4 regions of the Kitasatospora sp. NPDC058444 genome follow, and region 3 is predicted to be linked to each of the others. Evidence: riboswitches for the same ligand, from Rfam matches in the RefSeq annotation. Region 3 holds a riboswitch; each other region holds the start of a gene.
What was found. Region 3 has a riboswitch for cobalamin ahead of ACFWP2_RS05250 (FecCD family ABC transporter permease). Riboswitches for the same ligand answer to the same signal wherever they lie in the genome.

Region 1: linked by a shared signal. The riboswitch ahead of ACFWP2_RS20785 (HoxN/HupN/NixA family nickel/cobalt transporter) and the one ahead of ACFWP2_RS05250 (FecCD family ABC transporter permease) in region 3 are both predicted to bind cobalamin.
Region 2: linked by a shared signal. The riboswitch ahead of ACFWP2_RS26505 (cobalamin biosynthesis protein) and the one ahead of ACFWP2_RS05250 (FecCD family ABC transporter permease) in region 3 are both predicted to bind cobalamin.
Region 4: linked by a shared signal. The riboswitch ahead of metE (5-methyltetrahydropteroyltriglutamate--homocysteine S-methyltransferase) and the one ahead of ACFWP2_RS05250 (FecCD family ABC transporter permease) in region 3 are both predicted to bind cobalamin.

The regions. Positions count from the first base shown of each region.
Region 1 is NZ_JBHXLL010000019.1:29,080-36,814, reverse strand. Features, by position in the region: gene nusB (transcription antitermination factor NusB) at 1-119, opposite strand, end outside; gene efp (elongation factor P) at 124-687, opposite strand; gene ACFWP2_RS20795 (M24 family metallopeptidase) at 766-1,872, opposite strand; gene rpmG (50S ribosomal protein L33) at 2,174-2,338, shown strand; gene ACFWP2_RS20785 (HoxN/HupN/NixA family nickel/cobalt transporter) at 2,436-3,554, opposite strand; cobalamin riboswitch at 3,585-3,798, opposite strand; gene ACFWP2_RS20780 (ArsR/SmtB family transcription factor) at 3,881-4,264, shown strand; gene ACFWP2_RS20775 (hypothetical protein) at 4,389-6,062, shown strand; gene ACFWP2_RS20770 (hypothetical protein) at 6,059-7,735, opposite strand, start outside.
Region 2 is NZ_JBHXLL010000029.1:19,926-27,660, forward strand. Features, by position in the region: gene ACFWP2_RS26495 (hypothetical protein) at 1-965, opposite strand, end outside; gene ACFWP2_RS26500 (alpha/beta hydrolase family protein) at 1,719-2,825, opposite strand; cobalamin riboswitch at 3,169-3,302, shown strand; gene ACFWP2_RS26505 (cobalamin biosynthesis protein) at 3,410-4,423, shown strand; gene ACFWP2_RS26510 (cobyric acid synthase) at 4,420-5,958, shown strand; gene ACFWP2_RS26515 (putative cobaltochelatase) at 6,041-7,735, shown strand, end outside.
Region 3 is NZ_JBHXLL010000003.1:152,089-159,823, reverse strand. Features, by position in the region: gene ACFWP2_RS05265 (nuclear transport factor 2 family protein) at 1-233, opposite strand, end outside; gene ACFWP2_RS05260 (ABC transporter substrate-binding protein) at 331-1,323, opposite strand; gene ACFWP2_RS05255 (ABC transporter ATP-binding protein) at 1,398-2,282, opposite strand; gene ACFWP2_RS05250 (FecCD family ABC transporter permease) at 2,279-3,355, opposite strand; cobalamin riboswitch at 3,448-3,597, opposite strand; gene sodN (superoxide dismutase, Ni) at 3,699-4,094, opposite strand; gene sodX (nickel-type superoxide dismutase maturation protease) at 4,273-4,731, shown strand; gene ACFWP2_RS05235 (CGNR zinc finger domain-containing protein) at 4,834-5,415, opposite strand; gene ACFWP2_RS05230 (amino acid ABC transporter ATP-binding protein) at 5,526-6,278, opposite strand; gene ACFWP2_RS05225 (amino acid ABC transporter permease) at 6,326-7,300, opposite strand; gene ACFWP2_RS05220 (ABC transporter substrate-binding protein) at 7,339-7,735, opposite strand, start outside.
Region 4 is NZ_JBHXLL010000075.1:562-8,296, reverse strand. Features, by position in the region: gene metE (5-methyltetrahydropteroyltriglutamate--homocysteine S-methyltransferase) at 1-2,197, opposite strand, end outside; cobalamin riboswitch at 2,360-2,582, opposite strand; partial or broken gene ACFWP2_RS38680 (hypothetical protein) at 2,614-2,883, shown strand; gene ACFWP2_RS38675 (SRPBCC family protein) at 3,338-3,637, opposite strand; gene ACFWP2_RS38670 (STAS domain-containing protein) at 3,711-4,379, opposite strand; gene ACFWP2_RS38665 (helix-turn-helix transcriptional regulator) at 4,538-4,831, shown strand; gene ACFWP2_RS38660 (sigma-70 family RNA polymerase sigma factor) at 4,774-5,430, opposite strand; gene ACFWP2_RS38655 (DUF6328 family protein) at 5,547-6,140, shown strand; gene ACFWP2_RS38650 (CsbD family protein) at 6,405-6,578, shown strand; gene ACFWP2_RS38645 (hypothetical protein) at 6,584-6,754, shown strand; gene ACFWP2_RS38640 (hypothetical protein) at 7,028-7,234, opposite strand; gene ACFWP2_RS38635 (hypothetical protein) at 7,454-7,735, opposite strand, start outside.

The sequences.
Region 1 (7,735 bases), on a different contig from region 3:
GGCTCGCGGGCGCGGGCCACCCAGTCGGCGAGGACCTGCTGCGGGTCGACCCCGCGGTGGTCGGCCTCGAAGAGGATCTGGAAGGCCCGGGTACGGGCCTTGCTGCGTGCGGCCGACACGGACTTACTTCACCCGGCCGAGGTAGCTGCCGTCGCGGGTGTCGACCTTGACCTTCTCACCGGTGGTGACGAAGAGCGGGACGGCGATCTCGGCGCCGGTCTCCAGGGTGGCCGGCTTGGACCCACCGGTGGAGCGGTCGCCCTGGACGCCCGGCTCGGTGTGGGCGATGGTCAGCTCGACGGCGGCCGGGAGCTCGATGTACAGGACGGCGCCCTCGTTGGTGGCGACCAGGGCCTCGAAGCCCTCCAGCAGGTACTTGGCGGCGTCGCCGACGACGGCCGGCTCGACGGTCAGCTGGTCGTAGGTGTCCATGTCCATGAACACGAAGTTCTCGCCGTCCTTGTACGAGAACTGCATGCCGCGCTTGTCGACGTTGGCGGTCTCGACCTTGGTGCCGGCGTTGAAGGTCTTGTCGACGACCTTGCCCGTCAGGACCTCCTTGAGCTTGGTACGCACGAAGGCCGGGCCCTTGCCGGGCTTGACGTGCTGGAACTCGACGACGGACCAGAGCTTGCCGCCCTCCAGCTTGAGGACCATGCCGTTCTTGAGATCGTTCGTGGAAGCCACGGGCGCACTAACTCCTGTATAGCTGTCAAGGAACCAAGGGGTTGCGTCCTGCCGCCCACGGCCCTCGGGGGGCCGCGGTCACAGGGCGAGGAGCTCCTTGGTGGTGATGGTGAGCAGCTCGGGCCCGCCCTCTTCGAGGGGGCGCACGACGAGCGTGTCCTCGATCCGGACGCCGCCCTTGCCCGGGAGGTGGACCCCCGGACCGACGGTGACCGGTACGCGGCTGTCCAGTTTACCCATGTCCGACGGACCGAGGCGCGGGGCCTCCCGGATCTCCAGCCCGATGCCGTGACCCACCGGGTGCGGGGAGGCCTCGGTGTGGCCCGCCGCCTCCAGGACCTGCCGGGCGGCCCGGTCGGGTACGCACTGCTCCACGCCCGGTCCGAGCGCCTCCCGCCCGGCCCGCTGGGCCCGGAAGACGAGCCGGTGCAGCTCCACCTGCCAGGGCGCGGGGGCGGCGCCGATCACGAAGGTGCGGGCGGTGGAGACGCCGTAGCCACGGTACTGGGCGCCCATCACCACGGTCAGGAAGTCGCCCTCCTCCACCCGGCGGTCGGTCGGCTGGTGGGCGGGCTGGCCGGAGTGGCTGCCGGTGCCGACCGAGACCGGGAAGGCCGCCCGGTCGGCGCCGTGGTCGATCATCCGGCGCTCCAGCTCCATCGCCAGGTGCCGTTCGGTGCGGCCGACCAGGATCGACTCCAGCAGCTCGCCCAGCGCCTGGTCGGCGATCTCGGCCGCGATCCGCAGGTCGGCGATCTCGTGCTCGTCCTTGATCACCCGCAGCCGCTCGACCGTCTGGCCGAGGTCCACCAGCCGGGCCCCCTCGGTCAGGCCCCCCACCGCCCGGTGCCGGCTGACGGTCAGGTCGTGCTCCTCCACCGCCAGGCCCGCCACCCCGGACCGCGCGGCGACGACCGCGGCGGCCAGCGCGGTGTCCGACCCCGCCGGCACCGGCAGCCGGGCGACGTCCGGGGCGATCAGGTGCTCCCCGGTGTCGTCCGGCGGCAGGTCGTCCGGCAGCGCGAGCAGCGCCCGCTCTCTGGTCAGCAGCAGGCTGGCCCCGCAGGGCGCGCAGCCCGTCAGGTACCGCACGTTCGCCGCACGGGTGATCAGCGCCGCATCGGCCCCGGCCGCACTGCAGTGCTCCCTCACCCGCTCCCGCCGCCCCGCGTACGCATCCGCCATGCGTCGAGCCTACGAACCCCCGGCCCGAAGCGCCCGCCGAGCACCCCCGGCAGAACCCCCAATACCCCTTGCGCGCCCCCCTGCGCGACCGCGCCGTCCGCCGCCCTCGCCGCCCCGCCGCCCCGCAGTCCGGGAATGGGCCGGACCGGGCCCGCGTTGGAGCGGGTGGCGCCAGATGGAAACGACATCCGTTTCGGTGTACGGCCTCGATCCGACGCCGAGGCCCGACACCCCGGCCCCAGCCCGACACCCCAGCCCCCAGCCCCCAGCCCCCAGCCCCCAGCCCCCAGGAGGACGCCCGATGGCCCGCAGCGAACTTCGCCCGGTGATCAAGCTCCGCTCCACCGCCGGCACCGGCTCCACGTACGTGACCCGCAAGAACCGCCGCAACGACCCGGACCGGCTGGTCCTGCGCAAGTACGACCCGGCCGCCGGCCGGCACGTCGACTTCCGTGAGGAGCGCTGAACCCCGACCCGGGAGGACTCCTCCGCGGAGTCCCGGAGAACGGACGACGGCGCCTCCCCGAACCCCGGGGAGGCGCCGTTCGGCGCGTCGCGCGTGCTCAGGCCTGCTGGTCCGGCGTCCAGCGCTGCTCGACCCGGGCGAGCTTCCAGTAGCCGATCGCCACCGCCCAGACCACCACGAACAGCCCGGCGATGGCGTAGCCGACGTTGTCCAGCGAGATGTCGGCGATGAACCCGCTGACCGGGTCGGTCAGATCGAGCTTCTCGTGCAGCACCCCGACCAGCTCGATGGTGCCGATGACGAAGGCCACCGCGATCGACAGCCCGGTGATGGTCAGGTTGTAGTACACCTTGCGCACCGGGTTGGCGAAGGCCCACTGGTACGCGAAGTTCATGAACGTCCCGTCCAGGGTGTCGAACAGGCTCATCCCGGCCGCGAACAGCAGCGGCAGGCAGGCGATCGCGTACCAGGGCAGCCCGGAGGCCGCGCCCGAGCCGGCCATCACCATCAGGGTGACCTCGGTCGCGGTGTCGAAGCCCAGGCCCAGCACCATGCCCACCGGGAACATCTGCCCCGGCCGGGTGATCGAACGGGTCGCCCGGTTCAGCACCCGGGCCATGAAGCCGCGCGAGTCGAGGTGCGTCTCCAGCTCCTTCTCGTCGAACTGCCCGGCCCGCATCGAACGGAACACCTTGACGATGCCGAGCAGCGCGGCCAGGTTGAGCGCGCCGATCAGGTAGAGGAACACGCCGGAGGTGGTCGTCCCGATCACGCCGAGCCACTTGTGGGTGGCCGACTCGTCGTCCATCAGCGTGTTCGCCAGCTGGGCCCCGCCCGCCACCAGGGCGGCCATCAGCACCACCATCGAGGAATGCCCGAGGGCGAACCAGAAGCCCACCGAGACCGGCCGCTTGCCGTCCGCCATCAGCTTGCGGGTGGTGTTGTCGATCACCGCGATGTGGTCGGCGTCGAAGGCGTGCCGCATGCCGAGGGTGTACGCGGTGATACCCAGGCCCACCCCGAAGACCTGGGTACCGACCGCGTACTTCTCGGGTGCGACCAGGAAGATCAGCGTGCCGAAGGCCACCACGTGCATGGCCACGATCACGGCCATCAGCCCGGCCGTTCGGACGGTGTCCTCGCGCCGCCACTTGAAGCTGGGCAGCACGGAGGGGGCCGGCTTCGCCCCGGCGGCAACGGTTTCGGGCAGGGTCATCTGCGGATCACGCTCCAGCACCTCGTGGAAAACCTCGTGAGATGCCGTGGCCGGTCTCCTGGCTTACGGGACGCCCGCACCCGCCTTCCCAGGCGCGGGAGGCGCCCAGTGGCTCGATGGGTACGGACGACGCTCCTCCGCGGACGAAGGAACGACCCGATCACAGTGGCGAGGGCCGCTCCGGGCTGGGACCCCTGAGGGTCCGTCACCGGTCTTCCCGAGCACCACGGCGGGGAACACCGTAGGGGCCGCGCCCCGACCCGTGCAAGGCTGCGCACCTGCGCAGGTGTCCAGGATCACAGGCCGCCGCCTGCGAGAATGCCCCCATGCATCTCGTACCGGCCGACCGCGCGGGCCACCGCACCATCGACGGACACCGGGTCTGCGAGGCCATCGCCGCGATCGGCGACCCGGCCCACGTCCGGTCCTGGGCCGAGCGGTTCTCCCTGCTCGCCGACCCCGGCCGGCTCGCCCTGCTGCTCGCCCTCCACCGGGCCGGCCCGCTCGCCGTCTCCGACCTCGCGGTCGCCACCGGCATGCGCGACCCCGCCGTCTCCCAGGCCCTGCGGCTGCTCCGCACGGCGGGCGTGGTCACCGGCGACCGGGACGGACGGGTGGTGCGCTACCGGCTCGTGGACGAGGCCATGCGCCCCCTCCTCGACGAGTGCGCCGCCGCCGAACACCACGAGCCCACCGCGGCCACCGGCTGACCCGCCGACCCGCCGACCCGCCGACCCGCCGACCCGCGGCCACGGACCGACCCGCTGACCCCCCGATCCCCTGACCGGCACTCGGAACCGCGCCGCGAGCGGAGCGGATGAGTACGATCATGGTGTGCCGTCCCACCCCCACGCCTGGCCCGCCGACCGGTGGAACACCCGACCGGTCAGGGCCCGCGTGCTGGCGGTCGCCCGCACCCTCACCTCGGCCACCCGGGTCCTGGACGTCCTCACCCTGCTGAGCCCGGACGGCGTCGAGCGCTACTTCACCGTCAACCCCGGCTCCGCCTTCGCCGACCGCGCCCTGGACGAGTACCTGCACGGCCTGCCCGGCTTCACCGTGCTGGACTGGGAGGACGCCGTCCGCCGCCGCTTCGACCTGGCCGTCGCCTGCGCCGTCCACTCCTCCATGCACCGGCTGGACGCCCGCCTCGTCGTCCTCCCGCACGGCGCCGGCTACAACCGCCTGGTCACCGAGTCCACCGGCGACACGGTCAGCTCGGCCGGCCTGTCCCGCAACGAACTCACCCACCGCGGAAGGGTGTTCGTGGACGTCCTCGGGCTCTCCCACCCCGAACAGCTGGACCGGCTGCGGACCTCCTGCCCCGAGGCGCTGGACGTCGCCCGGGTGGTCGGCGACCCGTGCTTCGACCGGATGCTCGCCAGCCGGCGCTCCCGGGACGCCTACCGCACCGCGCTCGGCGCCGTCGACGGCCGACGGCTCGTCGTCGTCAGCTCCACCTGGAGCGAGCACTCCTTATTCGGCCGCCACCCCGACCTGCCCCAGCGGCTGGTCCGCCAACTGCCCGCCGACGAGTACACGGTGGCCGTCGTCCTGCACCCCAACGTGTGGAGCCGCCACGACCCCGAGGCACTGCTCGACGACGCCCGCCGGATGGGCCTGCGCCTGATCCCGCCCCACCAGGGCTGGCAGGCCGCGCTGGTCGCCGCCGACTGCGTGATCGGCGACCACGGCTCGGTCACCGTCTACGGCGCCGCCCTGGAGCACCGCACCCTGCTCGTCGCCACCGGCGCCGCCGAACTCGACCCGCACTCCCCCGGCTACGCCTTCGGCCAGGCCGCACCCGCCCTCGACCCGGACGCGGACCTCGCCGCCCAGCTGGAACCGGCCCTCGCCGCCCAGGACCCGGCCGGCCTGCGCGAGATCACCGACCGCTCCCTCGCCCACCGCGGCGAATCCGCCCGGGTGCTGCGTCCGCTGCTCTACTCCTTCCTGGACGACCTGGACGAACCCCGGGGCGAACCGGCCCTGCCGCCCTATCCCCGGCCCGTCCCCTGCCCCGGGGGCACCGAACGGCCCACCGCGTACGACGTCCAGGGCAGCACCGACGGCACGGAGGTGAGCCTGCGGCGCTACCCCTTCGACCCGCACGACCACACCCCGCGCGGCTTCCACGCCCTCACCGACGAGCACCCGGGCGACGCCCTGCGCTACACCGCCGAAGTGCTCGCCCGCACCGAGGCCCACGCCGAACGCCCCGCCGCCCGCTGGCTCGCCGACACCGCCGCCGAACTGCCCGGCCTCGCCGTCGCGGTGGCCGCCCTCGGCCCGGCCCGCCACCTGCTCCGGCTGCGCACCGGCCCGCTGCTGGAGGCCCGCGCCGAACCGGACTGGGGCCGGCCCGACCCCGGCCTCGACCCGCTGCTGCTCGGCTCCGCCGTCGCCTGCTGGCTCGCCGACGGCGGCGACCCGGCCGGCCTCCCCGAGCACGGGCTCACCGTCCGCACCGGCGGGCACCGCACCCGGGTGTCGTTCCGTACCGGCTAGTCCGACAGCTCCCGCAGCCGCGCGCGGCTGCTCTCCGCCAGCTCCGCGTCGTCCAGCTCCTCGGCGAGGGCGAGCAGCAGGGTGTGGGCCTGCGCCTCCTTCGCGTACTGGCTCCGCGCCTCGGCCCGCCGGGCGCAGTCCCGCGCGTGGGCGACGGCGAGGTCCGGCTGCCCGAGCGCCCGGTGGGCCCGGGCGCGGACCAGCGGCAGCTTCATCAGCATGTCACCGTCCTCCGTCCGCTCGGCGTGGGCGGTAGCCCCGGCCAGCACGGCCAGCGCCTCCTGCGCCCGGCCGTCGGCGATCAGCGCCTGTGCCAGGTTGTAGCTCTGGACGATCTCGCCGTGGTCGTCGCCCCGGTTCTCCGCCAGGGCCAGGGTGAACCGCTCCACCGCGTCGCCCGGGCGGCCGTCGGCCAGGCAGAGCAGACCGTCCGTCTCGTAGAGCACGCCCACCACCTGGCGGTCGGTCACCAGCGGGACCTGCTCGGTGGCGAGCGCCAACTGCTCGGCGGCCGACCGGTACTCCCCGCGCTCGTGGTGGGCGCGGGCCAGCTGGTTGCGCATCCTGACCACCGCGTCCGGCCGGCTGTCCCACTGCGCCGAATCGACGCCGAGCCGGTGGGTGGCGATCCAGTCGTCGTAGAGCTTGCGCCCGTGGTACAGCGGCCAGAGCGACTCGCAGAGCCGCCACACCTCCCCGTGCCAGCCCCTCTCGGCCGCCGCCTCCACCACCGCGCGCAGGTTGGCGCGCTCGGCGTGCAGCCACTCCAGGGCGGCGGCGTCCGACGCGAAGCCGGGCAGGTCGTCACCGCTCGGGTCCTGCAACCGGAGCCTGTTCCTGCCGATCGCGCGGTCGGCGAGCGACGCCCGGCTCCGGAAGTACGCCACGTCCCGTTCCAGGAGCCCGTCCCGGTCCGGCAGTTCGCGTGCACAGGCGTACGCGTGCGTCCGCACCACGTCGTGGGCCTGCAAGCGGTCCCCCGGGGCCGCGTCCACCACCTCGTCCAGCAGGTGCACGAGGTGCAGCTCGTCCAGGGCTTCCTCCGCCCGTTCGACGCCCACCGCTTCCGCGAGTTCCGCCGACACGAAGGGACCGGGATGCACGCCGATCAGGTGGTACAGCGCGCGGGCCTGCGGCGAGAGCCGTTCGTACACCGGGTCGTAGGTCAGCCGGAGGTTTCCCTCCTCGTTGTCCAGCACGGTCAACCTCCGCTCCTGGTCCCGCAGTTCGGCCACCACCTGGCCGACCTTCAGACGGGAGCGGCCCAGCAGCTGACCCCCTACCGCGTTCAGCGCGAGCGGCAGTCCCGCACAGCGCTCGACCAGTGCGGCGATCTCTCCGTCCGCGCCCCGCTCGGGCCCCAGCCAGCCACGCACCAGCGCCGCACCGGCCGCCGCGCTGAGCCGGTCCAACTCCCGCACCTCGGCCCCGTCCAGGCGCAGCGCGCTCAGCCGGCGTTCCCGGCTCGCGGCCACCATCAGCCCCGTCGACGGGTACAGGGCGCGGACCTCGGCGGCATGCTCGGCGTTGTCCAGGAAGATCAGGCAGCGCTTCTCGGCGGTCGCCGTGCGGAACTCGGCGAAACGCGCCGCCTCCTCCCGCGGCGGCTCCTTCCCGAGCGCGCGCAGGAACATCTCCAGCACCCCGGCGAGGTCCACCCCGGCCCGGTGCCG
Region 2 (7,735 bases), on a different contig from region 3:
GCCGGGCCGCCGGCCACCCGCAGCGCCTCGAAGGCCAGTCCGCGCACCAGCGCGTCATCGCCCTGGGCGGCATCCAGCAGCTCGCCCACCGCCCGGTCCGCCGGACGGGCCGCGACCCAGGCCCGGAACTCGGCGCGGGCCGGGCCCGGCGAGTAGTCCGCGCACGCGTTCAGCAGTTCGAAGGCGCTCTGCTCGATGTGCCCGGCCGCGGTCTGCGCGACCGTGCAGATCTCCTCCAGCTTGGCCCGCACCGCCCAGTGGCCGAGCGGCGACAGCTCCGCGGCATCGTTCCTGCGCACCAGGGCGCCAACGGCCGCCAGGCCGTCCAGCATCCAGTCCAGGACGGCGGCCACGTCCGAGGGCGCGGCCGGGGTGTCGATCTGTGGCGCGCGGCAGGTGCCGCGGACGGCGGAGACGGCCGAGGCCGCGTGCGGCACCGGCGACAGCCCCGGTCCGCCGAGGCCGGTGCCGACCCGGCGTTCGTCCAGGCCCCGGCGCAGCAGCTCCAGCAGCTCGCTCTCGGCGACCGGGCCGTCCACCAGGTGCAGGAAGGAGAGCAGCTGCGGGGCCTGGTCCACGGCCTGCCCGGCCAGGACGGCGAACACGCCGCGCAGCGCGGCGGGCGGCACCGGGGCGAGCAGGGTCCAGGCGTCGAACAGCGCCGACCAGCCGCGCACCACGGCCTCGTCGTCGTGCTCCCAGGCGTGCAGGCGCCAGCCGGGGCCGGCTCCGCCGTCCCGGGCCTCCACCAGGCCCACCAGCAGCGCTTGCCCCCACGCCTTGGCGGCGGCGGCGACCGTCATGGCCAGCGCCCGGCCGGCCTCACCGGCGTCCTCGGGGAGCAGCTCGCCGCGCTTGTCGACCTCGGCCAGCTCGCCGGCCCAGCGGGCGACGCGGACGGCGTCCACCAGCATCCGGCGGGCCAGCGGCGCCAGCTCGGCGGGTGCCGGGAAGCCCTCCGGCACGGGAACCCTGCCCCGCCCGGGAGCCGGAGCGGGCCCTCGTCGCCGGGGCACTCCGTTACGGGGGACACCCGCCCCGCCCGGCCTGCCACCGGCGGGCCGTTGGGCCGTTCCGGGGAGACGGGTCACCGTCGCACCGGTACCGATCGTCGGCGGGAGCGGGGCATCACGGTCGCGCGGGTTCCGAGACGTCACGTCGAGCAGTCTTCCCCTTGTACCGGCCTTCTGTCACATCCGGTTGTCCGTACGACCGGGCGACCGCCGGTGGCACCTCCGCAAGATCGGGCAACAGCGGCAAACCGCCTGGCCGGAAACGTGTGACCTGCCCATGCCACTCATGCCGCTCCGGTCGCCGGAATTGCCCGAGCGGTCACCGTGCGTACGGGTGGGGGGTAAGGGGTCGGGCCAATAATTGCCCCTGACATCGGGGTGGTTTTCGCGCGGGTGGCGCGAGGATTCCCCTCCGCCGACTTCCGGCGGAGGTGTCCAGAACGAATCCGGACGGACGGGGGGCGGGGTGGGGGGATCGTGCCGCACGAGAAGTCGGACCGGCCGACTTCTCGCGCGCCGCGGGCGGAATGGGGGAAACGTTCATTCGTGGACGGGGGGAAGCGTGCCGGAAAAGGCCGGCGGGGACCCACCGGAAACGCCCGCAGGAGGAGGGGGGCGGGGGTGCGGCCCGCGGGTTCCGCGGGGCTTCGGGGCTTCGGAGCTTCGGGCCTTCGGGCCTTCGGGTCCTTCCCGATGGGAATCGCCCTACAGCAGCGGCGTGAGCCAGCGGCGCAGGAGTTCGGTGTAGCGGTCGGGAGCGGTGTTCCAGAGGGTGGCGTGGTCGGCCCCGGGGAAGGGCTGGAGGCTGACCACGTCACGACGGGCGGCGGCCAGCTTCTCGGCGGTGCCGAAGGGCGCGATCCGGTCCTCGGGGCTGTGCAGGAGGAGGGTCGGCACCCGCAGGTCGGTGCCCGCGGCGATGCGGCCGAAGTCGGCGAGGTCGACCCCGGTGCGGCCCTCCGCGGCCAGGGCGCCGAGCTCGGCGGCGACGCCCTGGAAGCCGGCCCGGGCGGCGTCCCGGCGGGCGGAGGCCGGGAGGTCGAGCACCGGCGAGTCGAGGATCAGGCCGCTGACGGCGTGCGGCCAGGCGGTGCGGGCCGCGGTCTGGAGGACCATGGTCGCGCCGAGGGACCAGCCGTAGAGGATCACCCGGCCCGCGCCGCTGTCGAGCGCCAGCCGCACCGCCGACTCGATGTCGCGCCACTCGGTCTCGCCGAAGTGGCTGAGCCCGTCCGGGGAGGCGGGGGCGCCGTCGTCGCCGCGGTAGGTGACGGCGAGGGCCGGCAGGCCGAGCCGGTCGAGGACCGGGAGCACCGGGAGGGTCTGCTGGCGGTCGGCCTCGGGGCCGTGCACCAGGATCACCCAGGTGCCGCGTTTGCCGTCGAGCTGCCAGGCGGGAAGGGCGCCGAGCTCTCCGTCCGCGGTGGTGTCGGCGAAGGCGAGGCCGAATGCCCCGGTGGGGTCGCCGAGGTGGACGCGGGGGGTGAAGCGGACCTCGGTGCCGGGGGCGAGGGTGCCCCGGTCGGCGCGGACCAGCCGGCGGGTGACACCCGACTCGTCGCTGTGCAGGACCTCCTCGACGACCGCGTGCCCGCCGTCCGCCCACTCGACCGCCCAGCGGCCGGGGCGCAGGCTCTCCGGGGCGCGGGTGAAGGTGACCCGGCCGGGGGCGAGTTCGCGGACCAGGACCGGCCCCGACTCCTGGACGGTGGTCTCCGGACGGACCATCCGCTCGGAGGCCCGACGACCGATCACCAGCACGGCGGCCCCGACCGCGGCGGCCGCCACGACGGCGGCGGTTCCCCAACGCATTTCGCTCCCCGCTCTGTTGCTGACGGACCGGACGGTGTTCGAGCACCAGTTCACCGGCGCCCCACCCGCCCGGCCACCCGGCTGGGCCGTCCGGGTCACCCGGGCGGCGGCCCGACGGTGCCCAGGAGGTACCGGAAGCGGGCGGTGAGGGCGCCGGCGGCGGGGAGCGGTGCGGGGGCGACGCGGGGGGCGGTGCGGCCGGCCCGGCGGCGGAACGGTGCGGGGGCGGTGCGGGCGTCCCACGGGGCGTCAGCACTGCCCGCGTGTGACCAACCCCTCCGTGACCTCGGTTGACTCCCGGTTCGGGCGCGTGATGGGATCCTGGGGCCAAACGGAGGCATGGAGAGGAAGCCGGTGGAATTCCGGCGCGGTCCCGCCACTGTCACCGGGGAGCACGCTCGGAACATCGCCACGGCGGGCCGTCGACGGCCGCTGGAAGGCTCCGGGAGTGCGTCCGACCCGGAAGCCAGGAGACTCTCGCCCCCGTCACGTCGATCCAGGGCGCGGACCCTGAGTGAGGACACGCACGCGATGCAGGCTGCCCCGCCCTGCCGGACACCGAGCCGCCTTCCGTCGTGCGCCCGATGACCGCGCTCGCGCCCTCCACCTCTTCGCGCAGACCGGCCCGAACTCCGGGCCCGTCGGTCCGCGCCGCCGCGTTCGCGCTCGGCGCCGCCGCGGGCTACGCCGCCGACGCCCGCTTCGCCGACCCGCGCCGGGGCCACCCGGTGGCCGTCTTCGGCAGCGCCGCCACCCGGCTGGAGCGCCTGCTGTGGCGCGACGACCGCGGCGCGGGAGCCGGGTACACGGCGCTGTGCGTGGGCGCGGTCGCGGCGGGCGCGCTCGCCCTGGACCGTACGGTGGGCCGGCGCCCGCTGGGCCGGGCGGCGCTGGCGGCGGCCGCGACCTGGACGGTGCTCGGCGGCACCTCGCTGACCCGGGAGGCGCGCACCATCGGCCGCTCGCTGGCCGCGGGCGACCTCGAGGCCGCCCGGGAGCGGCTGCCGCACCTGTGCGGGCGTGACCCGAGCGCGCTGGACGGGCAGCAGATCGCCCGGGCGGTGGTCGAGTCGGTGGCCGAGAACACCGCCGACGCCGTGGTGAACGCGCTGACCTGGGGCACCCTGGCCGGCACCCCCGGCCTGCTGGCCTTCCGCGCCGTCAACACCCTGGACGCCATGGTGGGCCACCGCTCGCCGCGCTACGCCCGGTTCGGCTGGGCCTCGGCCCGGCTGGACGACCTGGCGGGCTGGCCCGGTGCCCGGCTGACGGCGCTGCTGACGGTGGCCGCCGCGCCCGAGCCCCGTACCGCCTGGCGGGTCTGGCGGCGCGACGGCTCCGCGCATCCGAGCCCGAACGCGGGACAGGCCGAGTCGGCGTTCGCCGGGGCGGTGGGCGTCCGGCTGGGCGGGACGCTGCGGTACGGCGAGCGGGAGGAGCACCGGCCCGTCCTGGGTGCGGAGCTGCGGCCGGTGACGGTCGACGACATCGAGCGCGCCTGCGCGCTCTCCCGGCGGGTGGGCGCACTGGCGCTGGGTACGACGGTCGCGGGGCACGTCCTGCTGCGGACGCTGCTGAGGAAGAGGGGACGGGCATGAGCAACGCGCTGCTGGTCGCGGGGACGACCTCGGACGCGGGCAAGAGCGTGGTGACGGCCGGGATCTGCCGTTGGCTCGTCCGCCAGGGCGTACGGGTCGCGCCGTTCAAGGCGCAGAACATGTCGCTCAACTCCTTCGTCACCGCCGACGGCGCCGAGATCGGCCGCGCCCAGGCGATGCAGGCGCAGGCCGCCCGGGTGGAGCCGGAGGCGGCGATGAACCCGGTGCTGCTCAAGCCGGGCGCGGACGGCCGCAGCCAGGTGGTGCTGCTCGGCAGGCCGGTGGCCGAGGTGGGCGCGCTGGACTACCGGGAGCGCAAGCCCGTCCTGCTGGAGCGCGCCCTGGAGTGCCTGGCCGACCTGCGCCGCCGCTACGACGTGGTGGTCTGCGAGGGCGCGGGCTCGCCCGCCGAGATCAACCTGCGCGACCGCGACATCGCCAACATGGGCCTGGCCACGGCCGCCGCCCTGCCGGTGGTGGTGGTCGGGGACATCGACCGCGGCGGGGTCTTCGCGGCGATGTACGGGACGCTGGCGCTGCTGTCGGCGGAGGACCAGCGGCACGTCGCCGGCTGGTTCGTCAACAAGTTCCGCGGCGACGCGCGGCTGCTCGCGCCCGGGCTGGAGATGCTGCACGAGCTGACCGGCCGTCCGGTGCTGGGCACCCTGCCGATGCTGCCCGGGCTCTGGCTGGACGCCGAGGACTCGCTGGACCTGTCGACCGTGGTGGACCGGGCGGACGGGCCCGGACCGCTCGGCGCGGACGTGCTGCGGGTGGCCGTGGTGCGTTTCCCGCGGCTGTCCAACTTCACCGACATGGACGCGCTCGCGCAGGAGCCGGGCGTGCTGGTGCGCTGGGCGACCCGGCCGGAGGAACTGGCCGACGCCGACCTGGTGGTGCTGCCCGGCACCCGGGCCACCGTCGCGGACCTCGCCTGGCTGCGCGAGCGCGGCCTGGAGCCGGCGCTGAAGGCGCGGGCGGCGGCCGGGCAGCCGATCCTCGGGGTCTGCGGCGGCTACCAGATGCTGGCGCACTCGATCGTGGACGAGGTCGAGTCGAAGGCGGGCGCCGTCGAGGGCCTCGGTCTGTTGCCGACGCGGGTGCGGTTCGGCGCCGAGAAGGTACTGGCGCGGCCCGTCGGCGAGGCGTACGGGCAGCGGGTGGAGGGCTACGAGATCCACCACGGGGTGGTCACCGTCGAGGGCGGGGACACCTTCTTCTCCGACGGCCGGGGGCGCGGCCTGGACGGCTGCCGGGTGGGCTCGGTCCGGGGCACGACCTGGCACGGCGCGCTGGAGAACGACGGGTTCCGCCGCGCGTTCCTGCGCGAGGTCGCGGAGTTGTCGGGCCGCGCGTTCGTCCCGGCCCCGGACACCTCCTTCGCCGCGGCGCGCGAGGCCCGGCTGGACCGGCTGGGCGACCTGATCGAGGAGCACGCCGACACCGACGCGCTGTGGAAGCTGATCGAGGGCGGGGTGCCGGCGGCCGGATCGCTGCCGTTCGTGCCGCCCGGGGCCCCTGGGAGTGACGCATGAGCCGGGCAGGGCGGCAGAGCCGGACGGGATCACCGGGCCGGGCAGGAACGCGGAAGCGGATACGACTGGAGTGGGGTACGGCATGAGTGACGTCCGCTATCCGTTCACCGCGATCGTCGGCATGGCCGACCTGCGGCTCGGGCTGCTGCTGAACGCGGTCTCCCCGGCCGTGGGCGGCGTGCTGGTGCGCGGCGAGAAGGGCACCGCGAAGTCGACCATGGTGCGCGCGCTGGCCGGCCTGCTGCCGTCCATCGCCACCGTGGACGACTGCCGCTTCGCCTGCGACCCGGCCGCACCCGACCCGCAGTGCCCGGACGGGCCGCACGTCTCCCCGTCCGCTTCCGAACGGCCTTCCCAGCTGGTCGAGTTGCCGGTCGGCGTGGCCGAGGACCGAATCGTCGGCTCGCTCGACCTGGAGCGGGCGCTGGCCGAGGGCGTCAAGGCGTACGAGCCCGGACTGCTCGCCAGGGCGCACCGCGGCGTGCTCTACATCGACGAGGTGAACCTGCTCCAGGACCACGTGGTGGACCTGCTGCTGGACGCCGCCGCGATGGGCCGCTCCTACGTCGAGCGCGAGGGCGTGTCGGTGCGCCACGCGGCCCGGTTCCTGCTGGTCGGCACGATGAACCCGGAGGAGGGCGAGCTGCGGCCGCAGCTGCTCGACCGGTTCGGCCTGACCGTCGAGATCGCCGCCACCCGGGACCCGGCCGAGCGCGCCGAGGTGGTCCGCCGCCGGCTCGGCTACGACGCGGACCCGGCCGGCTTCGCCGCGCGGTTCGCCGAGGACGAGCGGACGCTCGCCGAACGCATCGTCGCGGCACGGGAGTTGCTGCCCAAGGTCGAGCTGACGGATGTGGCGCTGCGTCAGATCACCGCCGTGTGCGCCGCGTTCGAGGTGGACGGGCTGCGCGCGGACATCGTGATGGCCCGCACGGCCGTCGCACTGGCGGCCTGGGACGGGCGCACCGAGGTGCTGGAGGAGGACGTCCGCAAGGCCGCGCAGCTGGCGCTGCCGCACCGGCGCCGCCGCAACCCCTTCGACGCGCCGGGGCTGGACGAGGAGCAGCTGGACCGGACGCTGGAGGAGCACGCGCAGCCGGAGGACCCCGAGCCCGAGGACGACGGGCCCGGCCCGGACGGCGACGGCGGACCCCAGGACGGCCCGGACGGGGGACCGGAGGACGACGGCCCGGGGGGCGGCCCCGACGGCGGCGGCGCGCCCGAACCGTCCGACGGCGGCCCCGACGGACCCGCCTCCGAGGCGCCGGCCCCCGAGGCCCCCTCGCCCGAGGGCACCGAGGAGCCCGCGCAGTCGCCCGTACCCGCCCAACACCCCGCCCCCGCACGGGAGTCGGCGCCGGTCGCGGCCGGGGACCCGTACCGGACCCGGCTGTTCACCGTCAAGGGCACCGGGCAGGGCGCCCAGGGCCGCCGCTCCCCCGCCGAGACCACCGGCGGGCACACCATCCGCGCCCGCCGCCCGCAGGGCGCGCTCGCCCGGCTGCACCTCACCGCGACCCTCCAGGCCGCCGCACCGCACCAGGTGGCACGCGGGCGCAGCGGGCGGGCGCTGGTGGTGCACAAGGACGACTTCCGCGAACAGGTGCGCCAGGGACGGGAGTCCAACCTGGTGCTGTTCGTGGTGGACGCCTCCGGGTCGATGGCCGCCCGGCAGCGGATGACCGCCGTCAAGGGCGCGGTGCTGTCGCTGCTGATGGACGCCTACCAGCGCCGCGACAAGATCGGCATGATCACCTTCAGGGGCGCGGGTGCCGAG
Region 3 (7,735 bases):
ACGACCTGTTCCAGCTTGTGGGTCATCTCGCGGCCGTAGATGTCGTCCAGCATGGCGCCGATCTCCTCCCGCCCGTGCATCACCAGGGGGTGGCTGGGCTGGGTCTTGCGATCGACCATGCGCAGTTCGGCGTCCTCCGCGTAGAGCGCCAGGAGGGTCTCGGCGTCGCAGCGCTCGATGCCCTCGCGCAGTGCGCGGGTGTCGAAGGCGGCGGGGGCCGCCATGGTGGTCATGATCTCGCTCCTCCGGTCGGGTTCCGTCGGCTCGTACCTTGAGCGTACGCCCGCGGCCTGCGGCCCGGAGGAGCGCGATCGGGGCGGTCGGGGCCGGTCAGCGGGGCGGCACGGTGCGCAGGTACGCGGCCAGCGCGCCGATCGCGGCCGGGTTGCGCGGGCTCTCCACCAGGTCGACGTAGTCCATGACGAAGATCCGGTCGTTCCTGATCGCGGAGACGCCGGCCAGCGGCGGGAAGGACGTGAGGAACTTCCGCTTCTCCTCGGCGCCGGTGTCGCCGTAGTTGTTGATCACGATCACCTCGGGGTCGCGCCGCACCACGGCCTCCCAGCCGGCCGTGACCCAGCTGTCGGCGAGGTCGCCCATGATGTTGGTCCCGCCGGCCTTGGCGATGATCTCGTCGGCGGCGGCGAACTTCCCGGCGGTGTACGGCTTGTCCTGCCCGCTGTCGTACAGGAAGACGGACGGGCGGCGCTCGACCGGGGGGACGGCGGCGATCTGCGCCTTGAAGTCCGCGATCAGCCGGTCGGAGCGGTCCTTGACGTCGAAGATCTCGCCGAGGTTGGCCAGGTCGGTGTAGAGCGCCTCCAGCGGGTCCATCACGCCGCGCTCGGTGCCCTTGCCGCTGCGGCAGGACTCGGTGAGCACGTACGAGTCGATGCCGAGCGCCCTGAACGCCTGCGGGGTGACGCCGGCGCTCTCGTCGAAGCCGTAGTGCCAGCCGGCGAAGACCAGGTCGGCCTTGGCGTCCAGCACGATCTCCTTGGTGATCCGCTGCTTGGAGAGCCACTTCGTCTGCTGGTAGCCGTCCTTCCAGGCGACCTGGTCGATCTTCCCCTTGTCGTCGGGCATCACGTAGCCGGCCATCCGGTCGGCGAGGCCGAGGGAGAGCATCAGCTCGGTGATGCCCACGTCGTAGGTCACCGCGCGGGCGGGCTTCCGCGCGAAGGTGAGCTTCTGCCCGCAGTTCTCCACCGTCACCGGGTAGTGGGCGGAGGCGCCGGCGGCCTCCTTCGGGGCGATCTCGGCGCCGCAGGAGGTGAGTCCGAGGACGAGCAGGGCGGCGGTGGCAACGGCCTTGGTGCGCACGGGGGTTCCTTCGTGGTCGAGCGAGGTCGTTCGTGGTCGAGTGGGGTCGTCGGGGTCGTCGGGGTCGTTCGAGGTCAGGGGAGCCGGTCGAACAGCAGCTGGAGGGCGCCGGTCTCCGGGTGCCGCACCGGGGTGGCGCGGACGCCGAACACCTCGGCCAGCAGGGCGGGGCGGAGCACCTCGTGGGGCGGGCCGGAGGCGACGATCCGGCCGTCCCGCAGCACGTAGAGCAGGTCGCAGTGGCCGGCCGCCAGGTTGAGGTCGTGCAGCGCGGTGAGCACCGTCGGTCCGGCCTCGCGGGCGAGCGCCAGCACCTCCAACTGGTGGGCGATGTCGAGGTGGTTGGTGGGTTCGTCCAGCACCAGCAGGCGCGGCTCCTGGACCAGCGCGCGGGCGAACAGCACCCGCTGCTTCTCGCCCCCGGACAGGCTCAGGAAGCCGCGTTCGGCGAGGTGCCCGGCCCGGACCTTGCGCAGCGCCTCGGCGCAGCGCTCCTCGTCCCCGGCGGACGGGGCGCCGAACCCGCGGCGGTGCGGCAGCCGGCCCATGGCGACCACCTCGGCCACGGTGAAGTCGAACCCGGCGGAGTGCTCCTGGGTCAGCGCGGCCACCCGGCGGGCGGTGTCGCGGGCGGTGAGGGCGTGCAGGTCGTCGCCGGCCAGCCGCACCACGCCGCCGGCCGGCCTGAGCACCCGGTAGACGCAGCGCAGCAGGGTCGACTTGCCGCTGCCGTTCGGGCCGATCAGGCCGACCACCTGACCGGCGGCGGCCGCCAGGCTCACCTCGTGGACCAGCCGGGTGCCGGCCAGCTCCACCGAGACGGCGTCGACCGCGAGGTCCTCGGCCCGCTCCGGGGCCGGTCCGGTCGGTCCGGTCGGTCCGGTCGGTCCGGTCGGTCCGGTCGGGTCGGTCAGATCGGTCGGGTCGGTCGGGTCGGTCAGGTCGGTCGGGTCGGTCATCGGGCACCTCCGAAGGACTGGCCGCGGCGGCGCATCATCAGCAGGAAGGCGGGCACACCGAGCACCGCGGTGAACACCCCGACGGGCAGTTCGGCCGGCGCCAGCAGGGTGCGCGAGGCGATGTCCACCCAGACCAGCAGCAGCGCCCCGGCGAGCGGCGCGATCACCAGCACCCGGCGGTGCCCGGCGCCGACCAGCATCCGCGCCACGTGCGGCACCAGCAGCCCGACGAAGCCGATCGCCCCGCTGACCGCGACCACGGTGCCGGTGACGGCGGCGGTCACCACGAACAGCTCTCGGCGCAGCCGGCCCGGGTCCACGCCGAGCGAGGCGGAGGTCTCGTCGCCCATGGCGAGCGCGTCCAGCCGTCCGGCGGCGCAGGCCAGGTGGACGAGGCCGGCCAGCACCGTGACGGCGGCGATCGGCACCGAGCCCCAGGTCGCGCCGCCGAGGCTGCCGAGCAGCCACATCATGGCGTCCCGGGCGGCCTCGCCGCGGTCGGCGGCGAAGACCATCAGGGTGGTGGTGGCGGAGAAGCCGTAGGACAGGGCGGTGCCGGTGAGCACCAGGCGCAGCGGGGTGAGCCCGTACGCGGTGCGGGCGGCGAGGTAGACGAGCGTCATGGCGGCCAGGGCGGAGCCGAAGGCGGAGACGGAGATCGCCCACACCCCGAGCGCGGCGAAGGCGCCGAACAGCAGGACGGCGTTGGCGCCGACGGCCGCGCCGGAGGAGATGCCGAGCACGAAGGGGTCGGCCAGCGGGTTGCGCACCAGGGCCTGGACGGCGACCCCGCAGGCGGCCAGCCCGGCGCCGACCACGGCGGCCAGCACGGTGCGCGGCAGCCGGATCTCCCAGACGATCGCGTACGCGGAGGCCTCGTCGGCGTCCAGCCGGCCGCCCGTCAGGCCGGCGCCCAGCAGCCGCAGGACGCGGGGCAGGCCGAGCCCGGAGGAGCCGAGGGCGACCCCGCAGACCAGCGACAGCAGCAGGGCGGCGCCGAGGCCGACGGCGAGCGGGACGACGGGTATGCGACGAGCGGGCGGGCCGACTGCGCGGTCGACGGTGCGGGTCACGGGTGCGCCTTGCCTCGGGCCGCGGGTGCGCCGGGGCGGGCGCGGGCCGCGGGCGTGGCGGGGCGCCGTTCCCCTCGCAGTCCACGGCGAGTTGTCGGGAGTTCGGCGGCCGAGGGCGATCGGGCTGGCGCGGCCGTACGGGGTGGTACGGGCCGTGCTCACCGTTGCGGGTCAGCGCCGGATTCACACCGGACTTCCCCCTCGGACGCCCTGGCAGCATAACAGCCACTCAGGGTAGGCAACCCTTACCGGGGTCGGGGCGGGGCGGGCCGCGGGCCGTGAACGCGCGACCGCCCCCGGCCGGCGGTGCGGACGGGGGCGGTCGGGTGGCGACGCGTCAGGCTCAGGCCTGCTTGGTCTCCCAGAAGATCTTGTCGACCTCGGCGATCAGGTCCAGCAGGGCCTGGCCGGTGGCCGGGTCGGTGGACGCCTTGGCGGCCGAGGCGGCCTTCAGGGTGTCGTTGATCAGCTGGTGCAGCTGCGGGTACTTCTCGAAGTGCGGGGCCTTGAAGTAGTCGCTCCACAGCACCGAGATGTGGTGCTTGACGGCCTCGGCGCGCTGCTCCTTGATGATGATGGCGCGGGCGCGGAAGTGCGGGTCCTCGTTGGCCTGGTACTTCTCCTGGGTGGCCTTGACCGACTCGGCCTCGAGCTTGGCCTGCGCCGGGTCGTACACGCCGCAGGGCAGGTCGCAGTGGGCGTGGGCGGTGGCGCGCGGTGCAAACAGACGAGAGAACATGGGAGTCCTTCCTTAGATCGTCTTCCCGCGCCCGAGATTACCCTTCCGGTCTTCCGGTTTCGCGATCGGGCGGTGGGCCTAGGGCAAAAGGCGGACCAGGAACCGGGGTAATCCGGACATCGGACCGGTGACGGTCCGTACGGCAGACTGGGGGGCGGACGGAGCGGGAGGAGGAGCCGTGGCGCGGAGCACGCGACCGGAGGGCGCCGGAGCCGGGGGGCGCGAGCGGGGCGGTGCGCTGCCGTTCGGGCTGGTCGACGTGGCGGGGCCGTCGATGGTCCCGACCCTGCGCGAGGGCGACCAGCTGCTGGTCCGCTACGGCGCGCCGATCCGGCCGGGCGCGGTGGTGGTCTTCCGGCACCCCTTCCAGCAGGACCTGCTGGTGGTGAAGCGGGCCGCCGAGCGCCGGGCCACGGGCTGGTGGCTGCTCTCCGACAACCGGCCGGTGGACAGCGACAGCCGCAGCTACGGCGCCGTGCCGGACGAGCTGGTGCTCGGCCGGGTGCTGCTGCGGCTGCGCCCGAGCCCGGTCTGGCTGGCGCCGGGGCGCCGGCTGGAGCGGCTGCTGCTCACCCCGCGGCTGGCCCGGGTGCCGGGCCTCTCCCGACGGCTCGGCGTCTGGGTCGAGGAGGTCTAGGCCCTGCGCCCGGGGTCCTGCACCCCGGCCCTGACCCCGGCCCTGACCCCGGCCCTGACCCCGGCCCTGACCCCGGCCCTGCGCCCGGCCCTGCGCCCGGGGTCAGTCCCGGGCCGCCGCCTCCGCCTCCTGGCGCTTGCGGGCCCGGTAGGCGGCCACGTTGGCGCGGGTCGCGCAGCGGTCCGAGCAGTAGCGGCGGGAGCGGTTGGTCGAGGTGTCCAGGTAGGCGTTGCGGCAGGGCGCGGCCTGGCAGATGCCGAGCCGGTCGGCGCCCAGCTCGGTGAGGTGGACGGCCAGGCCCATGCAGGCGACCGCGGTGAAGTGCGCGGTGGCGGTGGGGGAGTTGTCGGCCAGGTGCAGGTGCCAGCGCGGCCGCCCGGCGTCGTCCAGGTAGTCGTGCCCGGAGACCAGCGGGCTGACGGGGTACTCCATCAGCAGGCTGTTCAGCAGGTCGACGCCGCGGGTCTCGTCCCCCTCGGCGGCGGCCTCGAAGACGCCGCGCAGCCGGGTCCGCACCGCCCGCAGTCGGGGCAGGTCGGACTCGTCGGCGAGCGCGGCGGCCCGGGCGGAGTCCGAGAACAGGCCGCGCACGGCCTCCACGGAGGTCAGCGTGTCGGTGCCGCGCTCGGGCTCCTCGGTGTTCACCAGCCGAACGGCGAGATCGGCGTAGGCGGCGAGCTCCACAGGGGTCCTTCCAGATTCGGTAACGGGCTGACTGCATCCAGCCTATTACCTGGGCGGGGCAAACGTCGGCGCCCGGCAGGAGCGGCCTGCCGGGCGCCGACGGTTCGGGCTCAGAGCACCTTGGACAGGAAGGCCCTGGTGCGCTCGTGCTGCGGGTTGGTGAGCACCTCGCGGGGGTTGCCGGACTCGACCACCACACCGCCGTCCATGAACACCAGCGCGTCGCCGACCTCGCGGGCGAAGCCCATCTCGTGGGTGACGACCACCATGGTCATGCCCTCCTCGGCGAGGCCGCGCATGACGTCGAGGACGTCGCCGACCAGCTCCGGGTCGAGCGCGGAGGTCGGCTCGTCGAAGAGCATCAGCTTGGGCTTCATGGCCAGCGCGCGGGCGATCGCCACGCGCTGCTGCTGGCCGCCGGAGAGCTGCGAGGGGTAGTTCCTCGCCTTGTCGGCGAGGCCGACCCGCTCCAGCAGGACCATTCCGCGCTCGCGGGCCGCGGCCTTGCTCTCGCCCTTGACCTGGACCGGCGCCTCCATGACGTTCTCGATGGCGGTCATGTGCGGGAACAGGTTGAAGCGCTGGAAGACCATGCCGATGTCGCGCCGCTTGAGGGCGACCTCGCGGTCCTTGAGCTCGTGGAGCCGGTCGCCCTTCTGGCGGTAGCCGACCAGCTCGCCGTCCACCCAGAGGCGGCCGCCGTTGATCTGCTCCAGGTGGTTGATGCACCGCAGGAAGGTCGACTTGCCGGAGCCGGAGGGGCCGATCAGGCAGAACACCTCGCCCTGCTTGACCTCCAGGTCGATGCCCTTGAGCACCTCGACCGGGCCGTAGGACTTGTGCACGTTCTCGGCGCGGACCATGGGCTCGGCGGAGGCCGCGGCGCCGGCGGGGGTCTTGGTCAGATCGGTCATACGTGACCACCTCCCTCGAGCCCCGGGACGACGTCGGCGGTCGTCTTCGGGGCGGGCTTCCCGGCGAACAGGCCCCGCAGTCGCTGCAGCGGGGTGGGCGGGAGGGTGCGGTTGGAACCTCGGGCGTAGTGGCGCTCGACGTAGTACTGACCGATGGTCAGCACCGAGGTGAAGAACAGGTACCAGAGGCTGACCACGATCAGCAGCGGGATGTTCTGGTAGTTCCGGGAGTAGATCACCTGGCCGGCCCGGAAGATCTCCTCCAGGGAGATCACGGAGACCAGCGAGGTGGTCTTCAGCATCGAGATGGTCTCGTTGCCGGTCGGCGGGATGATCACCCGCATGGCCTGCGGCAGGACGATCCGGCGCATGGTCTGGAACCGGCTCATGCCGAGCGCGTGCGCGGCCTCGCTCTGGCCCTCGTCCACCGACTGGATGCCGCCGCGGACGATCTCCGCCATGTAGGCGGCCTCGTTGAGGCCGAGGCCCAGCAGCGCGGCGACGAAGGTCGGGATCAGCACGTTGGTCTGCTCGGACCAGAACTCCGGCCCCCACGGCACGCCGATCGACAGCTTGGCCCAGATCAGGCCGAGGAAGTTCCAGAACACCAGCTGCACCAGCACCGGGGTGCCGCGGAAGATCCAGATGTAGACCCAGGCGACGCCGGCCAGCAGCGGGTTCGGGGACAGCCGCATCACCGCCAGGACGATGCCGCCGACCACACCCATGAGCATGGCGAGCACGGTCAGTTCCAGCGTCACCAGCAGGCCGTGCATGATGCTGTCGTGGAACAGGTACTGACCGACGATGTCCCACTTGAAAGCGGGGTTGGTGAAGAGGGCGCTCAGCAGCATCGCCGCGAGTACGGCGATGACGACGGCGCCCGCCCAGCGTCCGGGGTGGCGGACGGGAACGGCCTTGATGGTCTCAGGCCGCCCCTTCTCCGCCGTCCCCTTGTCCAAAGAGTTCACGGTGTGGCCTCGGGGGAGAAGATGGAGCGGACGAGGGATCAGGCGGCGCCGTTGACGACCGACTTGTCGATGGCGCCGGCCTCGACGCCCCACTTGGTCAGGATCTGCTTGTAGGTGCCGTCGTCGATCAGCGACTGGACGGCGCCCTGGATGGCCGGGGCGAGCTTGGAGCCCTTGGCCAGGGCGACACCGTAGGGGGCCGTGCCGTAGGTCTCGCCGACCTTCTCCAGCTGGCCGCCGGACTGCTTGATCGCGTAGTCGACGACCTGGGAGTCGGCCATCATCGCCTGGTCGCGCCCGGAGACGACGGCGTTGGTGACGTCCGTCTGGAGGTCGAACTTGTCGCCCCCGTTCTGGATGCCCGGCTTGCCGGCCTTGGCGCAGTCCGGGTCGCGGGTGTCCTTGATCTCGTCGGCCTGGGTGGTGCCGGTCTGG
Region 4 (7,735 bases), on a different contig from region 3:
CGGCCGGGATCGCGGCGAGCCCGGCCCGCAGGAGGGAGACGACCTCCTCGGTGCCGGGGACGCGCGGGGAGTGGATGTCCCAGACGCCGGGGCCGACCTCGCGCGGGTAGCCGGCCTCGGCGAGTTCGCCGGCGACCTCCATGTGGGAGCGGGTGGCCTCCAACGAGATGACGTCGGCGTCGAGTTCGTCGATCGCGGTCATGATCGCGCCGAACTCGGCGTAGCACATGTGGGTGTGGATCTGGGTGTCGGCGCGGACGCCGGAGGTGGCCAGCCGGAAGGCCTCGGTGGCCCAGTCCAGGTAGGCCGGGCGGGCGGCGGCGCGCAACGGCAGGGTCTCGCGCAGCGCCGGTTCGTCGACCTGGACGACGGCCGCGCCGGCCGCCTCCAGGTCGGTGACCTCCTCGCGCAGGGCGAGGGCGACCTGCCGGGCGGTGTCGGCAAGCGGCTGGTCGTCGCGGACGAAGGACCAGGCGAGCATGGTGACCGGGCCGGTGAGCATTCCCTTGACCGGGCGGTCGGTCAGGCCCTGCGCGTAGCGGAACCAGTCGACGGTCATCGGGTTCGGCCGGGAGATGTCCCCGGCGAGGACCGGCGGGCGCACGTACCGGCTGCCGTAGGACTGCACCCAGCCGTGCCGGGTGGCGAGGTAGCCGGTGAGCTGCTCGGCGAAGTACTGGACCATGTCGTTGCGCTCGGGCTCACCGTGGACCAGGACGTCCAGGCCGGCCTTCTCCTGGTACGCGATGACCTCCCGCACCTCGGCCTCCATCCGCTCCCGGTAGGCCGGGGCGCCGATCCGACCCGCCGTCAGATCGGCCCGGGCGGTGCGCAGTTCGGTGGTCTGCGGGAAGGAGCCGATGGTGGTGGTCGGCAGCAGCGGCAGGCCGAGCCGGGCGCGCTGGGCCTCGGCCCGTACGGGGTAGGGCTGGGCGCGGCGGGTGTCATCGGCGGTGACGGCGGCGGCGCGGGCACGGACGGCGGGGTCGCGGGTGATCGGGGAGGTGGCGCGGGAGGCGAGGTCGGCGCGGTTGGCGGCGAGTTCGGCGGTGATCGCGCCGGTGCCCTCGCGCAGACCGCGGGCGAGCAGCGCCGTCTCGGCTGCCTTCTGCTTGGCGAAGGCCAGCCAGCGGGCGATCTGCGGGTCGATGTCGCGTTCGAGGGTTGCGTCGATCGGCACGTGCAGCAGCGAGCAGGAGGGCGCGACGTCGACCCGGTCGGCGAGGCCGAGCAGGGTGGCCAGGGTGGAGAGCGACTTCTCCAGGTCGTTGATCCAGACGTTGCGGCCGTCGATCACCCCGGCGACCAGCCGCTTGCCGGGCAGTCCGCCCACTGCGGCGAGGTCCTCCAGGTTGGCGGCGGCCGGGCCGGTGAAGTCCAGGGCCAGGCCCTCGACCGGGGCCTTGGCCAGCACCGGGAGCGCCTCGCCGAGCCGGTCGAAGTAGCTGGCGACCAGCAGCTTGGGCCGCTCGGCGAGAGCACCCAGCTCGCGGTAGGCCCGGGCGGCCGCGTTGAGCTCGGCCGGGGTGCGGTCCTGCACGAGCGCTGGCTCGTCCAGCTGCACCCACCCGGCGCCGGCGGCCCGCAACTCGGCCAGCAGCTGGGCGTACACCGGCAGCAGGCGGTCCAGCAGGGTGATCGGCCGGAAGTCGGCGGCCACCCCGGGCGCCGGCTTCGCCAGCAGCAGGTAGGTCACCGGCCCGACCAGCACCGGCCGGGCGCGGTGGCCGCGCAGCAGCGCCTCGCGCAGCTCACCGACCGCCTTGGCCGGGTTCGCGGCGAACACCGTGTCCGGGCCCAACTCCGGCACCAGGTAGTGGTAGTTGGTGTCGAACCACTTGGTCATCTCCAGTGGTGCGACGTCCTGGGTGCCGCGTGCCATGGCGAAGTAGCCGTCCAGCGCATCGGCCTCGACGGCCTCCCGGTGGCGGGCCGGGATCGCGCCGAGGGCCACGGTCGTGTCCAGCACGTGGTCGTAGAGCGAGAAGTCCCCGGTCGGGACCTCCGCGATGCCGGAGTCGGCGAGCTGCTGCCAGTTCCCGCGGCGCAGGTCGGCGGCGGTGGCCAGCAGGGCGTCGGCGGTGACCGTGCCCTTCCAGTACCCCTCGATGGCCTTCTTGAGCTCCCGGCCCCGGCCCTGGCGGGGGTAGCCGTACACGGTGGCCACGGACGCCGCTGCTGCGGACTTCGTCGTCAAGGGACTCTCCTTCGCGAGTCTGTCTCCTCAAGTACCCGGGGACGGGCGAGGGCGCGAAGGGATGACGAACCGGGCGGCGGCCGTCACGAGACGTACGGGCCTGATCCGCCTGGTATGGTCGCCGACCCGCCCACGAGGTCACCGGATAGCCGCAACGCAGGTCGTCTGCGTGCGGGCAGTGGCAGGTCTTCGGACTCGCGGGCACGCCCACCCCATGAAGGGCGGACACCTACTGGCCGTCGCTTCCCAGACCCTCCCGGGCCCAGTGCGTATGACGGCGGTCGTTCCCACTCACCGCTGCGGGGCAGTCCCGGATTCCCACCGGGTTCCCTCTTGCGACGCGCCTGCCTGGCGGACAGGGCGAACCAACTGCCTGATCAGCTTATGCGCAAACAGCCGGGACTGACGCGGAGATCATGGAACATGTCCGCATGATGAGACCCCGTCGCGGCTGGCGGCCGACGGTCAGGTGCGCGGCGAGGTGCCCGGCGTGCGTGGCAGGGCGCGGCGCGAATGTCCGCGATCATCGCCGCCGGAGCCGACCACAACCTCGCCCTGGTCGGCCCGCCGAACAGCAGCACCAAGCCGACCAGCGGCACTGCGCGGTCAAGGCCTGGGGCTACAACGCCACCGGCCAGCTCGGCGACAACAGCACGATCAACCGCAACACCCCGGTCGACGTACAGGGCGGCTGGTCCGGCGGCGTCTCCCGGATCGCGGCCGACGGCAACCACAGCCTGGCTATCACCGGCAGCGACGACAAGCTCAGTGCCTGGGGCTCCTGGAATGGGCGGGGAGGACCGACGCCTGATCAGTCGTCCGTCCGGCTCGGCAGGTCGAGGACACCATGCGGGTCAGCTGTCCACGACAGGGCATTCAGGAGCTGCGCGGGGTCGGTCCGCCCGGGGTCGGGAAGTCCCGCATCCGCTCGGCGGCCGAGCGCCCGGGAGGCGGCAGGCGGTCCCCGGGGCGTTGAGCGGGCGGCTGGTGGCGGGCCGGCCGGTCGAGGCCTCCTTGGTCTCCCGTGCCCTGGCCGCGAGGTCGCGCGGTTCGGCCTCGCGGCCAGGGCCCGTACGGCCGGGAAGAGCCGCGCCTCCTCGTCGCCGGCGTGCCGGATCGCCAGGACCTTGCCGTGCCGGGTCATGTCTTCTCCTGGTCCGAGGGATTCCTCGGGTGCGCGAACGCGTACCCGGGCTCGGCGGGCACCCGTCGGGCCCGAGGCCACGCCGGATCGGAGGTTCCTGATCCGGCATGGCCCCGGGCCGTCGACCGGCCGTCGGGACCACCGATGCTGGTCCGCCAGTGGTTGTGACGGTCGTCCAGCTGGGTCACCGAGTCGACGCCCTCCATGAAGCGCGGGAACTCCTCGAACAGCGTCCACTGGTTGTAGGCGGTGTGCACGGGGACATCCACGTCCACGGACTCCTTCACCATGCTCATCCGGGTCTCCTCTCACGGTGCGTCCGGGGCATCCCGGCCGCACCGTGCGCCTGCCCCAGCACCGCCGGCCCAATCATGTGTCCCGGAGGGCATCCTCGATGGTGGCGTGGACGTCGAACAGCCCGGCGGTGTCGGTGAGTTCCAGGACCCGCAGCGTCCGCCTGGACGGAGCGACCAGCACCAGCCGGACTCCGTCCGCCAACGCGCGCCGACGGGCACCGAGAAGCAGGTTGAGGCCGGTGGAGGTGAACAGCTCCACACCCGCCAGGTCGACCGCGAGCAGGACGGGACGCCTACCGAGCGCGGCGTCGAGTGCCCGGGCCGCGACGGGCTCGCTGTCCAGGATCATGTCGCCGGTGAAGGAGCACACGAACGCGCCACCGACCCGGACGGCCTCCGACGTCAGACAGGGCGGGACCGCCTCCTCCTCGAGCGGAGGGCTCGGCGACACGGGCACCCCGGCGCCACTCTCGGGGGCTTCCCGCTCAGCTCCTGCGGAGGCGATGCGCTCCAGGTCACGCCACAGATCGAGCGCCTGCTCGCGAAGGCCTACGGCAGTGCGTTCGCCGGCTTGGAGCGACACCAGGTAGGCGTCGATGCTTGTGATCGAACGGCACACCTGCCGGCGCAGTGGTTCCGCACAGGCGCAGACGCCCTGTTCACCGGCCTCGCAGGGCGGGCCGAGGCGTTCGGCCAACACGGATCCGAGCCGTTCCAGCCCCTGCCTGCTGATCGGGTCCATCGAACCATCTCCAGACGCGGCGCCGCGCGACTCCGCGACGGACGCTTGTGCGGACCGTGGCTCCTCCACTCTTCGCCCGTCCGCCAGACATGTCAACCATTGCACGAATCCGCTGTCGTGTTTCAGCGGCCGTGAAACGGACGTCCTATCGTGGAGGAATGGACAACGGCACGTCGACCGAGCGGCACTGGACCTTCCTGACCAACCACGCCCGTGTGCTGGTCCAGATCGCCCGCGACCCGGGCATCCGTGTGCGCGACATCGCCACCAGCTGCCTGCTCACCGAACGCGCCGTCCAACGCATCATCGTCGACCTCGAACAAGCCGGGTACCTCACCCACGAGCGCCGCGGCCGCACCAACCACTACAGCGTCATCACCAGCAAGCAGCTGCGTCACCCCGCCGACGCCGGCCCCACCATCGCCGAGCTCCTCGCCACCCTCCTGCGCTGACGCCGCCCGGGGCCGGAACGCCCTCCCGGCCCGGGAGCACGTGTCGACCGGGACCACGTGTGAACTGGGCCCGAAGGGGCACACGCGCTTGCCGAGAGCCCCCGCTCCACCATCGGAAGCGGACTGCCGTGCTCGTCCTCGGCCTCATCCTGCTGGTCGCACTCGTCCTCGGCGGCGCGGGCTTCGCCATTCACACCCTGTGGTGGATCGCGCCCGGGCCGGAGAACGCCCCACGGCGGGTTGGTCAGTCCGGCTCTTCCGGCTCTTCCGTCGGTCCAGCCGGGGGCGTCCCGGTCCTCCAGTTCGTCCCGCAGCCGGGCGAGCGTGGCGGCGAGCAGCCGGGAGACGTGCATCTGGGAGACGCCGATCCGCTCCGCTATCCGCGACTGCGTCCAGCCGTCCCAGAACCTCAGCTTGAGGACGGTCTGTTCGCGCTCCGGCAACCGGGCCAGCAGCGGGCGCACCGAGATCCGGAAGTCGGCGAGCTCGATGCCCTGGTCGCAGCCACCGAGCCGGTCGAGCAGGGCGCTGCCGCTCTCGTCGTCGGTCGCCGGTCTTTCTTCCGTTTTCTCCCTATTCGTTCGGGTAGTCGCCCCCACACGACGGGCGCGCGACCACCGAGCGTGCCCGGACCGCGCCCCGGACGAAGGTGCCCCATGACGATCCCGACACGCCCGGATCCCGACCGGGGGACCTGGCGTCGGAGGCGGTCCCCGTGACGGAACCGGACACCGGTCGCGAGAGCCGGCCCAGGCGTCGTCGCCGTTCGGGACGGCGCGAGACCTCCGACGAACGAGCGGACCGCCGCTGGACCGACCTGCTCCAGGAGGTCCGGGTGGCCCAGACCGGCTCCCAAGTGCTGTTCGGATTCCTGCTGAGCGTCGTGTTCATGCCCCGCTTCGGCCAGCTCGGCGGCTTCGACCGGGGGCTCTACGTCACCACGGTCATCCTCGGGGCGCTGGCGACCGGCTCGCTGGCAGCCCCGGTGGCCTACCACCGGATCTTCGCCGGCCACCGCCTGAAACCCCAACTGGTCGACGCTGCGAGCAGGTTGGTGGCCATCGGGCTCCTCCTGCTGGCGCTGACCATCAGCTCGGCCCTGCTGCTCCTGCTGCGGGTTGCCACCGGGTCGGCACTGGCCGGCTGGATCACCGGGGGCGTCATGCTCTGGTACGTGTGCTGCTGGCTGCTGATACCCGTCCGGCACCTGCGCCGCAGGAACGGGCGCAGGCCACCATCGGACGATCCCGATACCGATCCCCGTCCACCGGGTTTCGGCGGGGATCCGCGAGCCGGACGCCCCTCATGAGAATCCGCACACCGCAGAAGCCCCGCACCGTGGTCATCACCGGCGCCACAGCCGGCATCGGCCGGGCCCGCGCCCCGGTCCACGGCAGAACGGGAGCCTCGGAGTACGCGTCAACGGCCTTCGGAGTCCGTCTTGTTGGCGGGGGCACCCGGCTCCGGCGGCGGTCCCGGTCCGGCGATCCGTGATGAATCGGCATGAAACATCGGGTTCCGGGCAGACGCGGCACCGGAACGAAAGCGTTCCACCACCGAGAGGAGTCGTGAGATGGGTACCCAGGACAAGCTGCGCAACGCCGCGGAGAAGGCCCAGGGCAAGGTCAAGGAGGCCACCGGGCGGGCGACGGGCGACCGCGTGGTCGAGGCCGAGGGCCGGGGCAAGCAGATCAAGAGCGACCTGAAGCAGGCCGCCGAGAAGATCAAGGACGCCGGAAAGGACTGAGCGGGATGACCGACCAGGACCAGCCCGTCCCGAAGGACCCCCCGGTGCCGGTCGAGACGCCGGAATCCCGGATGACCGGCGAGGGCTCGCCGCCTCCCCCACCCGAGGAGGGGGAGGCGGCGGACCAGTCCAGCGAACCGGCGCACGAACCGGAACCCCACGAACCGCCCGACTGAGTTCCCGGACCGATCATCAGAGGTTCCGGCCCGCGCTCGGGCGAACGGCTGGTCGGCCACGGCGATCCCGCGCGCAACGGCGCTGCGCGCGGGATCGCCGTGACGGCCGGACGGTGCACCTGGGGCCGCTCGCCGCCGCTTCAGTTACGGCGGCTCCGATCGCGTCATGATCTTCCGACAGTTCGCCCGTCGCCGTCGAGCCGGTCGGGGATGACCTGGTGGACGAGGTCGTCGGGGTGATGCTTCCGCCGGACCCGGTGTTCCCGGGCCGTCCTACGGGTGCTTGACCAGTCGTGCCTCGGCGACCGCCGTCCCGTCCTCCGCCTCGTCGAGCCGGGTGGTGCCGTCCACGGCCTCTTCGACCGGGTCCAGCCCGTCCAGGCACGCGGCGCTCATGAATCCCGCGTACGCGGCCCTCCACGCCCGGACCTTCAGAGCACCGATCGCCGGCGCGTCGTTCACCACTGCAGAACGGATCATGCCGGGAGTGTAGGAGCGGATCCGTTCGATGTCGCACCGTTTTCCGCGGCGCCGGGGCCCGGACTGGCTCGTCGCCGGATCGGTCGGCAGGGGACCCGGCCGTCGGCGCGGTCGGCCCGGGCCTCTGACGTGATCGTCCATCACCACCGGGGTGCTCCCCCGGTCGAGCCGGGCGGAGGCCGCCGGGCTGCCGATGGCCCCGCGACCGGGGCCGGCGGCTCAGGCCCGGTGGCGCCGGCGGAGCAGGAGTCCGGTGCCGACCAGCAGCACGACCGCGACGGCGGTGCCGACGGCGGCCCAGGTGGCAGAGCCGGAGGTGTCGCGCGCGGGGGCGGAGCCGGCGGCCGCGGTCGGTGCGGAACCGGCGGGAGCGGCCTCGGACACCGGCCCGCCGGTGGGCACCGGGACGGGCCCGGCGCTCGTCCCGCTCCCCGTCGACGGCGACGGCGACGCGGCCGACGGCACACCGGCCGGGGGCGACGCGGCCGCCGTTCCGGCGGG